2 regions of the Xanthobacter sediminis genome follow, and region 2 is predicted to be linked to the other one. Evidence: riboswitches for the same ligand, from Rfam matches in the RefSeq annotation. Region 2 holds a riboswitch; the other holds the start of a gene.
The links. Region 2 has a riboswitch for S-adenosylmethionine ahead of V5F61_RS12445 (O-succinylhomoserine sulfhydrylase). Riboswitches for the same ligand answer to the same signal wherever they lie in the genome.
Positions count from the first base shown of each region.

Region 1: linked by a shared signal. The riboswitch ahead of V5F61_RS03615 (homoserine O-succinyltransferase) and the one ahead of V5F61_RS12445 (O-succinylhomoserine sulfhydrylase) in region 2 are both predicted to bind S-adenosylmethionine.

Region 1 is NZ_JBAFWH010000002.1:362,759-370,312, reverse strand. Features, by position in the region: gene V5F61_RS03640 (methionine ABC transporter ATP-binding protein) at 1-813, shown strand, start outside; gene V5F61_RS03635 (methionine ABC transporter permease) at 806-1,492, shown strand; gene V5F61_RS03630 (MetQ/NlpA family ABC transporter substrate-binding protein) at 1,555-2,337, shown strand; gene tam (trans-aconitate 2-methyltransferase) at 2,341-3,117, opposite strand; gene V5F61_RS03620 (M23 family metallopeptidase) at 3,248-4,384, shown strand; SAM-I-IV-variant riboswitch at 4,434-4,546, shown strand; gene V5F61_RS03615 (homoserine O-succinyltransferase) at 4,584-5,507, shown strand; gene V5F61_RS03610 (sensor domain-containing diguanylate cyclase) at 5,706-7,013, shown strand; gene ettA (energy-dependent translational throttle protein EttA) at 7,084-7,554, opposite strand, start outside.
Region 2 is NZ_JBAFWH010000008.1:101,557-109,110, reverse strand. Features, by position in the region: gene V5F61_RS12455 (FUSC family protein) at 126-2,363, shown strand; gene V5F61_RS12450 (2'-deoxycytidine 5'-triphosphate deaminase) at 2,379-3,500, opposite strand; SAM riboswitch at 3,578-3,658, shown strand; gene V5F61_RS12445 (O-succinylhomoserine sulfhydrylase) at 3,738-4,943, shown strand; gene V5F61_RS12440 (3-deoxy-manno-octulosonate cytidylyltransferase) at 5,025-5,828, opposite strand; gene kdsA (3-deoxy-8-phosphooctulonate synthase) at 5,890-6,741, opposite strand; tRNA gene V5F61_RS12430 (tRNA-Ala) at 6,944-7,019, opposite strand.

The DNA.
Region 1 (7,554 bases), on a different contig from region 2:
GAGAAGGCACTGCGCGCCCAGCGCCGCTCCATCGGCATGATCTTCCAGCACTTCAACCTGCTGGCCCGCCGCACCGCCTATGACAACGTGGCGCTGCCGCTGGAGATTTCCGGCCTGCCCGCGCGCGAGATCAAGGCGCGGGTGGAGCCGCTGCTGGAGCTGGTGGGCCTCGCCGACAAGCGCGACCGCTACCCCGCCGAGCTTTCCGGCGGCCAGAAGCAGCGCGTCGGCATCGCCCGCGCCCTCGCCACGCGGCCGCGCGTGCTGCTCTCCGACGAGGCGACCTCCGCCCTCGACCCGGAGACCACGAACCAGATCCTCGCTCTGCTGCGCAAGGTGAATGCCGAGCTGAAGCTCACCGTGCTCCTCATCACCCACGAGATGGCGGTCATCAAGGCGGTGGCGGACCAGGTGGCGGTGATCGACGGCGGTCGCATCGTCGAGGAAGGCTCCACCTACGACGTGTTTGCCCAGCCGCGGCACCCCACCACCCGCGCCTTCCTGTCCGCCCTCACCGGCGCCAGCCTGCCGCCCTATGTGGCGGACCGGCTGAAGACCGAGCCTGGACCGGGCCGCGACGCGCTGGTGCGGATCGTCTTCACCGGCGGCCATGCCACCGATCCCGTGCTCTCGCGCGTGGCGCGGCTGCTGTCGGTGGACATCAACATCATCCAGGCGCAGGTGGACGAGATCGCCGGCAAGCCGTTCGGCGTCATCGTCATCTCCGTGCCCGGGGACGAGGCCACCATTTCCGCCGTCACCAATGCCGTGGAGCGGCTGAATCTCAGCTCCGAGGTGCTCGGCTATGTTTGACCTGACCTTCGGCCTCGTCTCCCCCGCCATGGCGGACCTCATCGTCGAGGCCACCAAGCAGACCCTCTACATGGTGCTCGTCTCCGGCGTGCTGGGCACCGCCGTCGGCCTGCCGCTGGGCGTGTTCCTGGCCACCAGCCGCCCCGGAGAGCTGTTCGCCGCGCCGTGGCTCAACTCGGCCCTCGGCCTCGTGGTGAACGCCGCGCGCTCGACGCCCTTCATCATCCTGGTGGTGGCCATCATCCCCTTCACGCGGCTGGTGGCGGGCACCACCATCGGCACCAATGCGGCCATCGTGCCGCTCACGGTGGCGGCGGCACCCTTCATCGCCCGGCTCATCGAGGCCTCCATCCGCGAGGTGGACCAGGGCCTGGTGGAGGCCGCCCGCGCCATGGGGGCGAGCCCGCTGCAGATCGTCGCCAAGGTGCTGCTGCCGGAGGCGCTGCCCTCCATCAGCCTTGCGCTCACCCTCGCCGTGGTCTCCCTGCTCGGCTACTCGGCCATGGTGGGCGCGGTGGGAGGCGGCGGCCTGGGAGACCTGGGCATCCGCTTCGGCTACCAGCGCTTCATGCCGGAGGTGATGGCCATCGTGGTGGTCGTTCTCATCGTGCTGGTGCAGGGCGTGCAGACGCTGGGCGACAGCCTCGCCCGCCGGCTCGACAAGCGCCACCGCGGCTGACGCCCCCGAGACATCCCCCGGCGGCCCGCTGGCCGCCCGTTCGTTCCGATGGAGAGACATCCATGAAGCTCACCGCATTCGCCCTCGCCACGGCGTTCGGGCTCGCCGGCCTCTCGGCCGCGGGCGCCGAGACCATCAAGGTCGCGGCCACCCCCGGCCCCCATGCGCAGATCCTGGAGGCGGTGAAGCCCGTCGCCGCCAAGAAAGGGCTCGACATCCAGGTGATCGAGTTCTCCGACTACGTGGTGCCCAACGCCGCCCTCGCGTCCGGCGAGATCCAGGCCAACTCCTTCCAGCACAAGCCCTATCTCGACGCCCAGATCGCCGATCGCGGCTACAAGATCACGCCCGTGGGCTACACGGTGAACTTCCCCATCGGCGTCTATTCCAAGAAGTACAAGAGCTTCGAGGAGATCCCCGCGGGCGCCACCATCGCCATTCCCAATGATCCCACCAATGGCGGGCGCGTGCTGCTGCTGCTCTCCGACAAGGGCCTCATCAAGGTCGACCCCAAGGCCGGCGTGAAGGCCTCGGTGGCGGATATCCTGGAGAACCCGAAGAAGTTCAAGTTCGTGGAGATCGACGCCGCCCAGCTTCCGCGCTCGCTGCCGGACGTGGACGCCGCCGGCATCAACACCAACTATGCCAAGGAAGCCGGCCTCGACCCGGTGAAGGACCCCATCCTGCGCGAGGACCCCAAGGGCCCCTACGTGAACGTCATCGCCGTGCGCACCGAGGACAAGGACAAGCCCTGGGTGAAGACCCTGGTGGAAAGCTACCAGTCGCCGGAAGTGAAGGCGTTCATCGTCGACACCTACAAGGGCGCCGTGCTGCCGAGCTGGTGAGCCTCAGCCGGGGCGCCGTGCGACAATGAACAGCCGCGGGAAGGCGAGGAGCACCTTGCCATCCCGCTGCTCCGGATAGGGTGCCACGAGGCGCTGGCGGTATTCTTCCAGAAACTGGGCCTTCTCGTCGCCCACCAGCGGGTCGATGAAGGGCCGAAGGCCGGTGCCCTTCACCCACTCCACGATGGCAGCCGGGCCGTCGAGCGGGTGGTTGTAGATGGTGTGCCACACGTCCACCCGCGCCGCCGCGTCGATCATGAGGTCGTAATAGGCGGCGGGCGGCGGGAGGGTGGTGCGCGCCGCGATGGCGTTGCGCAGCTTCCCTGCCCAGGGACCCATCATGGCCGTCTCGCGCATGGCGACGTGGGAGGGCTCGTCGAGATTGTCGGGCATCTGCACCGCCAACACCCCGCCGGGCGCGAGCAGCGAGAGCAGGCGCGGGAAAACCATCTCGTGGTCCGGCACCCATTGCAGCACCGCATTGGCGAAGATGAGGTCGGCCGGGCGCGGCAGGGTGAAGGTGGCGGCGTCTCCCGCCTCGAATCGCGCCGCCGGCAGGCGCTCGCGGGCCGCTTCCAGCATGTCGGGGGACGTGTCGATGCCCAGGATCTGCGCATCGGGAAAGCGGGCGGCGAGGAGTTCCGTGGAGTTGCCCGGCCCGCAGCCGAGGTCCACCACGAAAGCCGCCCGCGCAAGCGGAACCTGCGCCAGGAGATCGCGCGCCGGCCGAGTGCGCTCATCCTCGAACTTCAGATACTGGCGAACGTTCCATTCGGCCATGTGGGTCTCCTCGCAGGGTCGAAACGCCACATTAGCACCCGCCGCACGGGAACGCGCCTCCGCTCACTATCGCAGTGACGTGAGCGGGACTATGGTTCATCCTCGCTTCTGACCGCGGAGTCTCGCCCCGATGCTTCGAGCCGCGCTCGCCACCCTCCTTCTCCTCGCCGCCCTTCCCTTGCACGCCGAGGGCCTGCGCACGGAATCGACCGCGCTCGTCGTCACCCCCCTCCAGGAGGCGAGCTGGGTGCCCGCGGACGACGGAAAGCTCCATGTGGAATACGACCTGCTGGTCGTGAACACCTTCCCGGTTTCGGTCACGGTGAACGCCATCGAGGTCCTCGACTCCTCCGGCCGCGAACTGGGCCGCTTCGCCCAGCCGGCGCTGGCCGAATCCACCAGCTACATCCTGGACCGGAGCAAGCTGCGCACCCTTCCCGCCAACAGCGCCGCGATCATCGAGATCGACCTCGCGCTCGAAGGCGGCCCGGTGCCGGAACGTCTCGGCCACCGCATCCTCGTCTCCGCCCCCGAAGCCGACGGCGCCCTGCGCGCCCTTCTGACGGGCGAGCCGATGAACGGGCCCGAGGTGAAGGTGCGGACCAATCGCCCCCTCTCCATCCTCCCGCCGGTGCGCGGCGAGGGCTGGGTGGCCTTCAACGGATGCTGCGCACCCAACGTGCACCGCAGCGCCCGCTACGCCGCCGGCACCCGCATCGCCGCCTCGGAAACCTACGCCATCGATTTCATACGGCTGGAGAAGGACCTGCCCTTCTCCGGCAACGGCAGCGAGAACACGGACTATCCCTCGTTCGGCAACGCCGTGCTGGCGGTGGCGGAGGGCGAGGTGGTGGCCGCGGTCGACGGGATCGCCGACGCCATGCCGCACCGGCCGACCCGCAGCCTGCACGCGCCGGTCGACCTCGGCGGCAATTTCGTGCTGCAGCGCATCGCACCCGATGTCTATGCCTTCTACGGCCACCTCAAGCAGGGCAGCGTGGAGGCGAAGCCGGGCACGGTGCTCAAAGCCGGCGAGAAGCTGGGGGCGATCGGCTCTTCCGGCAACTCGGCCGCGCCGCACCTGCAATTCGGCCTGGTTGACCGGCCCGACTTTCTCACCGGCAATGCGGTGCCCTTCGTCTTTCCTGCCTACACCCTCACCGGGCGCATTTCCAAGGTGAGCGAGGAGGGCCTCGACATCGAGAAAACCTCCGAGGCGGTGCGATCGGCCTATCCGCTGGAGGGCAGCATCGCCACCTACGAATAGGCGACGGCCGCCACGCCATTGCCAAGCGTCACGCGCCGGGGTAGAGACGGCCTCACATCAAGAGTTGGGGCGACGCCCAACACCAACCTGCCGATCCGGGCAAGGTGGTACTCTCCCTATTAGGGAGAGGATGTGGCCGAGCCGGCAAGCCAACGGATCAAGCCACCCAGCGTCAGTCCCCGCAGCCGAGGACGACGCCGTGCCCATCAAGATCCCCGATCTCCTGCCCGCCCGCCGCACCCTTGAGGCCGAGGGCGTAATGGTGATGAGCGAAGGCGATGCGGTGCGGCAGGACATCCGCCCCCTGCGCATCGCGCTGCTCAACCTGATGCCGGACAAGATCACCTCAGAGGTGCAGATCGCCCGCCTCCTGGGCGCGACCCCGCTGCAGGTGGAGCTGACGCTGGTGCGCATTACCGACCACGTCTCGCGCAACACGCCTGAAGACCACATGTCCGCCTTCTACCGCCCCTGGGCCGAGGTGCGCGACGCACGCTTCGACGGACTGGTGGTGACCGGCGCGCCGGTGGAGCATTTGCCGTTCTCCGAGGTCTCCTACTGGGACGAGCTCGCCAGCGTGTTCGACTGGACGCAGACCCACGTGCACCGCACCTTCAACATCTGCTGGGCGGCGCTGGCCGCCGTGCACCACTTCCACGGCATGGAGAAGCACGTGCTGCCGCGCAAGGCGTTCGGCCTTTACAGGCACCGCATGCTCCAGCCGGCCTCCCCCTATCTGCGCGGCTTCCCGGACAGCTTCCGCGTCCCCGTCTCGCGCTGGGCCGAGGCGCGAGCGGAAGACATTCCCGCCGGCCACGGCCTCAGCGTGCTGGCCGAAAGCCCGGAGGCGGGCCTGTGCCTGCTGGACGATCCCCGCCACCGCGCCCTGCACATGTTCAACCATCTGGAATACGACGCCGGCACGCTCGCCGCCGAATACGCCCGCGACGCCGCCAAGGACCCGGGCACGCCGCTGCCCGCCCACTATTTCACCAATGATGACACCGCCATCCCCCCGGAAAACCGATGGCGCGGCCATGCCCATCTCCTGTTCGCCAACTGGATCAATGAGATGTACCAGACCACGCCGTTCGAAATGGAGCGCATCGGCGGCCGGGCGTGAACCTCCGTCAGCGCCGGGATCTCACCCTGCGCCAAGGTACTATTTTACAGACGAAATGGAAAATAGGGGTAAGAGGTATACATTGACAAGCCTGGAAAGCCAACCTAGAGTTTTTACGGTAAATGTGTACGAAGATATGATGAAGTCGTTTTGATTTCCAACGAAGTTGGAGCATGCGCGGCAGGACTTCAATTTGCCATGGCTGAAAGAAACGTTTTGGAAGAGGTGCCGCTACAGCGCGCCGGGGAAGCCTCTCAATATTGGGTATGGCAGCTTAATAAGAACTGTGAGTTCACCTTTTCATCCTCAGCCAGCAAGAGCATCCTTGGCTTGAGCCCCTCCGAAGTTTTGGGGCGCACGTATTTTTCCGTGCTTCCAAACGCCGGCTCAATGGACTTCGAGAATGCCCTCTTCACCGCAATCACCGAGGGGCGCTCTCTCGAAAATCTCGCCCACCGCACACGCCACACCGATGGAACACCACGCGTGCTCGAAGTCTCGGGCGCGCCCGTGCGCCGCGATGACGGCGCCCCCGACGGCTTCTTCGGCGTGACAACGGACATTACGGCGGAGACTATCGAGGAAAAGAACCTGCTCGATCCCAAGACGCTCTATTCCGAGGCGCCAGTGGCCCTGTGCGTCGTCAACCGCCAAGGACAATACACGCGGGTCAACGGCCAGTTCGCGCGCACCGCCGGCCTGCCGCCCGAAGACATCATCGGCCTGCCGGTCGCCGACCTCTCGCCCGAGGCCGCCCGCACCTTCGAAAGCAACATCCGCATTTTTGACCTGGGCGGCGAGAGCGCCGAGCAGGAGCTGAAATGGCGCGGGCGCTCGTTTCGCATGTCGGTGGAGCCGGTGCGCAGCGTCGAGGGCGACGTGGTCGGCGGCTCCATCGCGCTCGTGGACATCACCGACTACGATAACGCCATCCGCGGCCTCACCACCGCCAACCGGCGCTTCCAGCTCCTGGCCGAGCGCGATTACCTGACCGGCCTGTTCAACCGCCGGCAGTTCGAGAAGATCTTCCGCATGGAGCTCGCCGCGGCGCGGCGCGAGCGCTCCCCCCTCTCCCTGCTCATCGTGGACGTGGACCAGTTCAAGCGCTTCAACGACCACTACGGCCATGCCGCCGGAGACCGCAGCCTGCGGGAGGTCGCCAAGGCGCTCGCCAGCGCCTGCTCCCGCCCGCGGGATTCGGTGTGCCGCTACGGCGGGGAGGAATTCGTGGTGGTGCTGCCCGGCACCAACCACACGGGCGCCGGCGTGGTGGCCGAACGCGTGCGGCGCGCCGTCCTTGACCTGCAACTGCCTCACGAGATGAGCGATTTCGGCCAGATCAGCGTCAGCATCGGCGGCTCGACACTCACGCAGATGCCGAAGGACGGCGACATCCTGGGCTTCCGCCAAGCCCTGCTCATGGCGGCCGATGCCGCCCTTTACGAGGCGAAGCAGGGCGGCCGCAACACCGTGCGCATCGCCGAGCCACCCCTCGGCGCGGACTGAGCGCCCCGGCAGCCCGCTTCCGTTGAATATCAAGGGCCCGGCGACATGCGGTCGCCGGGCCCTTTTTTTCTCAGCGCGAGAACTTCTTGTACTGGATGCGCTTCGGAATGGTGGAATCGATCCCCAGCCGGCGCTTCTTGTCTTCCTCGTAGTCTGCGAAGTTGCCCTCGAACCACTCCACGTGGCTGTCGCCCTCGAAGGCCAGCATGTGGGTGGCGACACGGTCCAGGAAGAAGCGATCATGGGAGATGATGACGGCGCAGCCGGCATAATCCTCCAGCGCCTCTTCCAGCGCGCGCAGGGTGTCCATGTCGAGGTCGTTGGTGGGCTCGTCGAGCAGCAGCACGTTGCCGCCACGCTGCAGCACCTTGGCAAGGTGCACGCGGTTGCGCTCGCCACCGGAGAGCATGCCCACCTTCTTCTGCTGGTCTCCGCCCTTGAAGTTGAAGGCGGCGCAATAGGCGCGCGAGGGGATCTCCTTCTTGCCGACGTAGATCACCTCATTGCCGTCGGAGACCTCTTCCCAAACGGTCTTCTTGTC
Region 2 (7,554 bases):
CGAACCCGGCGAGCTTACCCCCTCGGGCGACCCGCCGCACTGGACAGCGCGCCCCGACCCGTGAAATTTGACCCCCGCCGCACGCCGGCCCCCGCGCGGGCCCGGACCAACGCGAAGGAGCCCGAGTGAACGCGAAGGACCCCGTGAGCGCGCCGCCCCCCGCCCGCGAGCCCAGGCCGCTCCTCGGCCGCATCGGCATCTGGCTGGCCGATCATGACCCCGGCGGCGTGGACAGCACACGGGCGCTGCACCTCGGCGTCGCGCTGGTGATCGTGATCCTGCTCGCGGTCGCCACCGTGCATGCGTTCGCGCTCGGCATGGGCATCACCTTCCCGCTGATGGCCGGCACCGGCGCGCTCATCATGATCTCCTTCACCCCGGCCGCCAGCCGCCGCACCGAGGCGCGGACCATGGCGCGGCTGTTCCTGGTGGCGGCCGCCTTCCTGGCGCTGCTCACGGCGGTGGGGCCCGGCGAGGGGCCCGGGAACGCCACCCTGCAGAAGCTGCTGCTGATCCCCCTCTCGTTCTGCGCGCTGATCCCGCGGCGCTACGGCATGGACGGCCAGCGCCTCGGCCTCGCGCTGATCGTGGTGGCGACGGTGGGCACCATCCTTTCCCCCACGCGGGTGGAGGCGGCGCTGCTGCTGGCCGCCTTCTGCCAGGGCGCGGCGGTGGCGGCGCTGCTGCGGCTCTCGCCGTGGCGGCCCTCGGCGGTGGCGGCCTATGTGCAGTCCACCCACGACGTGCAGGCCGCTGTGGCCGCCTATCTGCGCGAGATGTCGGAGGCGGTGCGCGCCGGCGTCCCCTTCACCGACGACGGCGCGCAGAGCATCGAGCGGCTGCGCGCCCGCGTGTGGAACGCCCTCGGCAACGCGCTGGCGGAAGACCCCGGCGCCCGCGCCGATTTCGAGGCCCTGCGCGCCAAGTTCTACCGGCTGCGGGTGGCGGTGCAGCTGCTGGCCGGCTGCATCCCCCAGGACGCGCCCGACACGCCCGACTGGCGCAGCCCCTTCGCCGCCGCCGCCGACCACATCGCCCGGCGGCTGGAGAGCATCGGCGTGCGCGACGTGCACGCGCAGGAGCGCTTCGAGCGCGCCATCGCGCAATTGCGCGAGCGGGCCTTCTCCCGCGATCTGCCGCCGGAGGCGCGCTTCGCGCTGATGCGCGCGCTCACCGCCTTCGACCGGCTCGGCCTCGTCGCCGACGGCATCGAACGCGTGGAGACGGAGCCCTTCCCCCCGCCCCACCCTGCCGAAGACGATACTCCGCCCGCGCCGAAGCCCACGCCCTTCCTGGAGCGGGCGGCCGACGGCACCCGCCACCTCTCGGCGCCGCTCAAGGTGGCCTGCCAGGGGGTGGTGGCCACCTCCATCACCACCGCGCTCGACGCGGGGTTCCACCTCAGCCACGCCTATTGGGCGACCATGACGGTGATGTTCGTCATCGGCAACAGCGTGGGCGAGACCTATGTGCGGGTGCGCTACCGGGTGGTGGGCACGCTGATCGGCGTGCTCATCGGCATCCTCGTGTTCTTCCTGCTGGGCGACACGGTGTGGCTGCTCGCCATCCTCTGCATGCTGGCGCAGCTCGTCTCCATCGTCACCCAGAAGGACCGCTACGATGTGGCCTCGGCGGCGGTGGGCTTCTCAGTGGTGCTGGGCCTGCACATCCTCGACGGCCTCGGCACCTCCGGCATGCTGGCGCGTATCTACGAGACCGCCATCGGCGCGCTGGTGGCGCTCGCGGTGTCCTACGTGGTGCTGCCGGTCTACGTCACCGAGCAGTTCCGGCCGGAAGTGCTGGGCGTGCTGCGCCGCTGCCGCGAGGCGCTGGCCTCCTGGTGGCCGCACGCGGAGGCGCGCGCCTCGGTGGCGCCGCAGGCGCTGGCGGTGCGCCAGCTCGGCACCCGCCTGCCGCAGCTCGGCGCCGAGCAGGCGTTCGGCCACTCCGCCGGCGACACCGCCAACGTGGTCTCCACCCTCGACGTGCTGGTGACCTACCTCGCCCTCATCGAGGACATCTCCGCCCACCTCGAAGGCGTGGAGGCCCCGGCCGAGATGGTGGCGGTGGTGGAGGCGGCGCGCTCGCGCAGCCTCACCGCCTTCGCCGTTGTGCTGGGCGAAGGCGGGGCCGAGAGCCTCGCTGCCGCCGCGCCCGCGGTGGAGGCCGCGGTGTCGAGCGCCCTTCAGCTCGCCGACGAGCCGTCGGCCAAGGACGTGTTGCCGCTCGCCGCCGACTACATCGCCTATTCGGATGCCCTGCTGCGCCCGCTGCGCGAGATCCGCGCCGCCTTGCAGGACACCACCCCCTGGCAGAAGGAACGCACCCTCGCCGCCAGCCAGCGCCCCATGCGCGCCAGTTAGGGCGCGCCGCGCAGGCTAATCCCCCGTGAACGGGCGGAAGTGCTTGGAGAGCTTCAGCCCCTGGCCCTGGTAGTGAGAACGCATGTCGGCGCCGTAGAGGGTGCCGGGGCGGGCGGCCATGCGCTCGTAGACGAGCCGGCCCACGGTCTGCCCATGCTCCAGGATGAAGGGCACCTCGCGCGAGCGCACCTCCAGCACCGCGCGGGCGCCGCGCCCACCGGCGGCGGCGCTGCCGAAGCCGGGATCGAAGAAGCCGGCGTAGTGCACCCGGAACTCGCCCACCAGCGGATCGAACGGCACCATCTCGGCCGCATAGTCCGGCGGCACGTGCACCGCCTCGCGGGAGGCGAGGATGTAGAAGGCATCCGGATCCAGCACCAGGGCGCGCCCGTCACCGCGCACGCGGATGGGCTCCCAGAAGTCCTCCACGTCGAGCGCGCCGGACTGGTCCACGTCGATGACGCCGGTGTGCTTCTTGGCACGGAAGCCCTGGAGCCCGGCGAGGGCATCGCCCGCGAGGTCCACGCCGAGGGCGATGCCGCCGGCCGCCACATCCGGATGGGGCGCGTCCACCAGGCATTCCGCCGCCTGCAGGTTCAAGAGCTCCAGGTCGGACAGGCGCGCCACGCCGCGCCGGAACCGCACCTGCGACAGGCGCGAGCCGGTGCGCACCAGGATGGGGAAGGTGCGCGGCGAAATTTCCAGGTAGAGCGGCCCCTTGTAGCCCGCGGGGATGGTGTCGAACGCCCGCGCCCCGTCGGTGATGACGCGCACGAACACGTCGAGCCGGCCGGTAGAGCTCTTAGGGTTGGCGGCGGCGGCGAGGTCCGCCGGCAGCTTCATGCGCTCGAACAGCTCCACCAGATAGACGCAGCCCGTCTCCAGCACCGCGCCGTGGGAGAGGTCGAGCTTGTGCAGCGCCAGCGCGTCGAGCCGCTCCTGGACGCTGACGCCGGCGCCGGGCAGGAAGCTCGCCCGCACCCGCCAGGCGCTGCGGCCGAGCCTCAGGTCCAGGCTCGCCGGCTGGATCTGGTCGACATCGAGCGCATGGCGGCAGGCGATGGCGCCCTTGGCCTTGAGCTCCGAAATGGCTTCTGCGGGCAGGATTCCCGGCTTCAGTACATCGGCCACGCGCATCCCCACATCCGCTTCGCCATCCGTGCCGTTCGATTTAACGAACGAAATCCTTGACGCCAAGGGGACGGCGGCATTAGTGATCCGTTCGTGGGCAATTTGAGCCGGCCGGCTTGCAGCCACGTTAAACGCACTTGCTAAAAGGCCGGGGATGAGCGGATCGACGCCGGGCATGTGCCGCGAACGCGCGCACAATGCAAGCGCGCATTCCGCAAAAGCTCCTCGGCCTTGGAGACAGCCATGTCCTCGGCCTCCCGTCCCGCCCTCGATACGCGCGCCCTGCACCCCGAAACGCGCCTCGTGCACGCCGGCACCACCCGCTCGCCGTTCGGCGAGACCTCGGAGGCGCTGTTCCTCACCCAGGGCTTCGTCTACGACAACGCCGCCGCCTGCGAAGCGCGCTTCAAGGGCGAGGATCCCGGCTTCGTCTATTCGCGCTACGCCAACCCCACCACCGCCATGTTCGAGGAGCGCATGGCGCTCATCGAGGGCGCCGAGGTGGCGCGCGCCACCGCCTCCGGCATGGCGGCGGTGCACGCGGCGCTGCTGTGCCAGGTGAAGGCCGGCGACCATGTGCTGGCCGCTCGCGCCCTGTTCGGCTCCAGCCGCTGGATCCTGGAGGAGCTGCTGCCGCGCTTCGGCGTGGAGGTGACGCTGGTGGACGGCACCGACCTTTCCGCATGGCGTGCCGGCATCCGCCCCAACACCCGCGTGTGCCTGCTGGAAAGCCCCACCAACCCGACGCTGGACATCATCGACATCGCGGCGGTGGCCGAGATCGCCCATGCGGTGGGCGCGCGGCTGGTGGTGGACAATGTGTTCGCCACCCCGCTGCTCCAGCATCCGCTGGAGCTGGGCGCCGACGTGGTGGTCTATTCCACCACCAAGCACGTGGATGGCCAGGGCCGCTGCCTGGGCGGGATGGTGCTGTGCTCGCGCCAGTTCCTGGACGAGGAGCTGCAGGTGTTCCTGCGCCAGACCGGCCCCTCCATCTCCCCCTTCAACGCCTGGGTGATGCTGAAGGGCCTGGAGACCCTGGCCCTGCGCGTGGACCGCATGCAGGCGAGCGCGGCGCGGATCGCCGATTTCCTCGCCGGGGCCAAGGGCATCGAGAAGGCCGTCTATCCCTTCCGTCCCGACCATCCGCAGGCCGAACTCGCGCGCCGGCAGATGAGCGGCGGCGGCACCCTCGTCACCTTCGTGGTGGACGGCGGCAAGGACGGCGCGTTCCGCTTCATGGACGCACTGCGGGTCATCCGCATTTCCAACAATCTGGGCGACGCCAAGAGCCTCATTACCCACCCGGCCACCACCACCCACCAGCGCTTCACGCCCGAGGCGCGGGCCGAGATGGGCATCAGCGATGGCCTGCTCCGCCTCTCCGTGGGCCTGGAGCATCCCGACGACCTCGAGGCAGACATCGCCGAGGCCCTGAAGGCGGTCTGAAAGGCGGCCTGGCCGGCAACCGCCGCGCCCCTTGGGGGGGCGCGGCTCGGGGGCGCGGCACGCCTCAGGCCGCGCGCGGCCTCACACCACGCCCATCTTGGCGAGATAGCCCTCGATCAGCGGCACGTCTGAGGGGTTGTTCAGCTCCCAGAAGGCGGCGCCGCGGCTTTCCACCTCCACCGCGGCGATGGGCACGCCGTGTTCCAGGAAGCGCAGCTGCTCCAGCCCCTCCAGCGCCTCCAGCACGCCCGGCTCCATGCCGGCATAGGCATCGAGCGCGCCGCGCCGGTAGGCATAGAGCCCCACGTGGTGGAACACCGGCACCACCCCCTCCACCCTGGCCTTGCCATTGGTGAAGGGAATGACCTCCTTCGAGAAATAGAGCGCGTTGCCGGCCCGGTCGAACACCACCGTGGTGGCGCCCACGCGGCCGGCGCGGCGGTCGGCCAGGAAATGCTCCAGGCTTTCCTCGTCACAGCGCAGCACCGGCGTCGCCACCTGGCGCGCGGGCACATCGCGCATGGCCTTCACCAGGGCGGTGACGAAATGGGGCGGGGTGAGCGGCGCATCGCCCTGCAGGTTCACGATGATCTCGGCGTCGATGCCGGCCCGCGCCACTGCCTGCGCCACCCGCTCCGTGCCGTTGCGGCAGGCGGGATCGGTCATGATGACCGGGGTGGAGAGGCGCTCCGCCTCGGCCGCGATTCGCGCATCATCCGTCGCCACATAGACCGGCGCACCCGCCGCCCCCGCGCGGGCAGCCAGGATGGAGCGCTCCACCAGGGTGCGGGCGATGCCGGTCGCGCCCTTCAAGGTCGCCAGCGGCTTGCCGGGATAACGGCTCGACGCGTAGCGCGCCGGGATGATGATCGCCACGTCACTCATGCTGCACCTGTCGGGAAAGGAAGCGCGCGCCCGGGGGCTGGCCCGGCGGGGCGCGACAGCTTCAGAAGGCGGCGGAAAGCGCCCGGTTCTTGGCGATGGCGTCGAGCGCCGTCAGGTCGCGCAGCAGCGGGCCGATCCATTCGAGCGGCAGCATGTTGGGGCCGTCGGAGGGCGCGTGGTCGGGGTCGTCGTGGGCTTCGGCGAACACCGCGCCCACACCCACCGCCAGCGCGGCGCGGGCCAAAGCCGGCGCGAAGGCGCGCTTGCCGCCGGAAGAGCCACCCCGCCCGCCCGGCTCCTGCACCGAGTGGGTGGCGTCGAACACCACCGGATAGCCGGTCTCGGCCATGATGGGCAGGCCGCGGAAATCGCTGACGAGGGCATTGTAGCCGAACGACGTGCCGCGATCGCACAGCAGGATGCGCCCGTTGCCGGTGGAGGCGATCTTCTCGGCCACGTTCGCCATGTCCCACGGCGCCAGGAACTGGCCTTTCTTCACGTTCACCACAGCGCCGGTCTCGCCCGCCGCCAGCAGCAGGTCGGTCTGACGGCAGAGGAAGGCCGGGATCTGGATGATGTCCACCACCTTGCCGGCGGTGCGCGCCTGCTCGATGTCGTGGATGTCGGTGAGCACCGGGCAGCCGAACTCGGCGCGCACCTCGGCGAGGATTTTGAGCCCCTCGTCGATGCCGATGCCGCGCCGGCCCGTCAGGGAGGTGCGATTCGCCTTGTCGTAGGAGGACTTGAAGATGAAGGGCACGCCCGCCTTCTCCGCCTCCGCCTTCAGGAAGGCGGCCATGCGGAAGGTGTGGTCCCGGCTCTCGATCTGGCACGGACCCGAGATGAACACGAACGGCAGGTCATTGCCGAACGTCACGTCGCCCACGGTCACATGCTTTGCCGGTTCGCTCATCCTGCCCTCGTCGATGGGCGCCGTCGCGGCGCCGCGCTGTCGGTGGGTGTCCCCTGGCGGCGCCGAGGCCGCGCGCGGACCATGCGCCACCGCCGCCGACCGCTCAAGGGCTTTCGGCGGGACGCGAAAAGCGCTCGCCACCGGGCTGAAGGCCCGACCGGCAATCGCATCATGTGATGGAAACATTCCCCTTCCGGAGGACTGGTGGAGCCAGGCGGAATCGAACCGCCGACCTCTTGAATGCCATTCAAGCGCTCTCCCAACTGAGCTATGGCCCCCAGGGGAGGCGGCTAATTGCCATAACCCCCGGCCGATGGCAAGGGCCCCACGGGCACCCCATCGCCAAAGCAGGGGATAACTTTCCGCCGGCAACAGACCCGTCGACAGATCCAGCGGGAACCGGCGCCTTCTTCCGCCCAGTTTCCCCGGAACCAAGAGCCGGATCTGAAGGCCTGCCTCCCCTCAGGCCGGATCGCTGTGCAAGAAGCGGAATTCGCCATGTCGCCCGCAAAGGCGCCACCCCTTCTACGGCAAGCGCGGGAACGCCGCGCACGCCAGCAGGCCGCGCTTCCCCTCGATTCGGAAACCGGGACGGCGGCATGTCGACGAAGGAAGGACGCCAGCCTCACCGCATGACATTGCCGCGCGCCCGGTGCGAAGGGCCGCCCGATGCCACAGGCAGGACCGCCCTGCGGCGCAGGCCAGCGACAGCGCTCTCCGCTCGATTCGGAAACCACCACTGCGGAATTTCGACGAAGGAAGGACGCCAGACGGCGAGGCCTCGCCGCATGCCACTGCCGCGCGCCCGCGCGA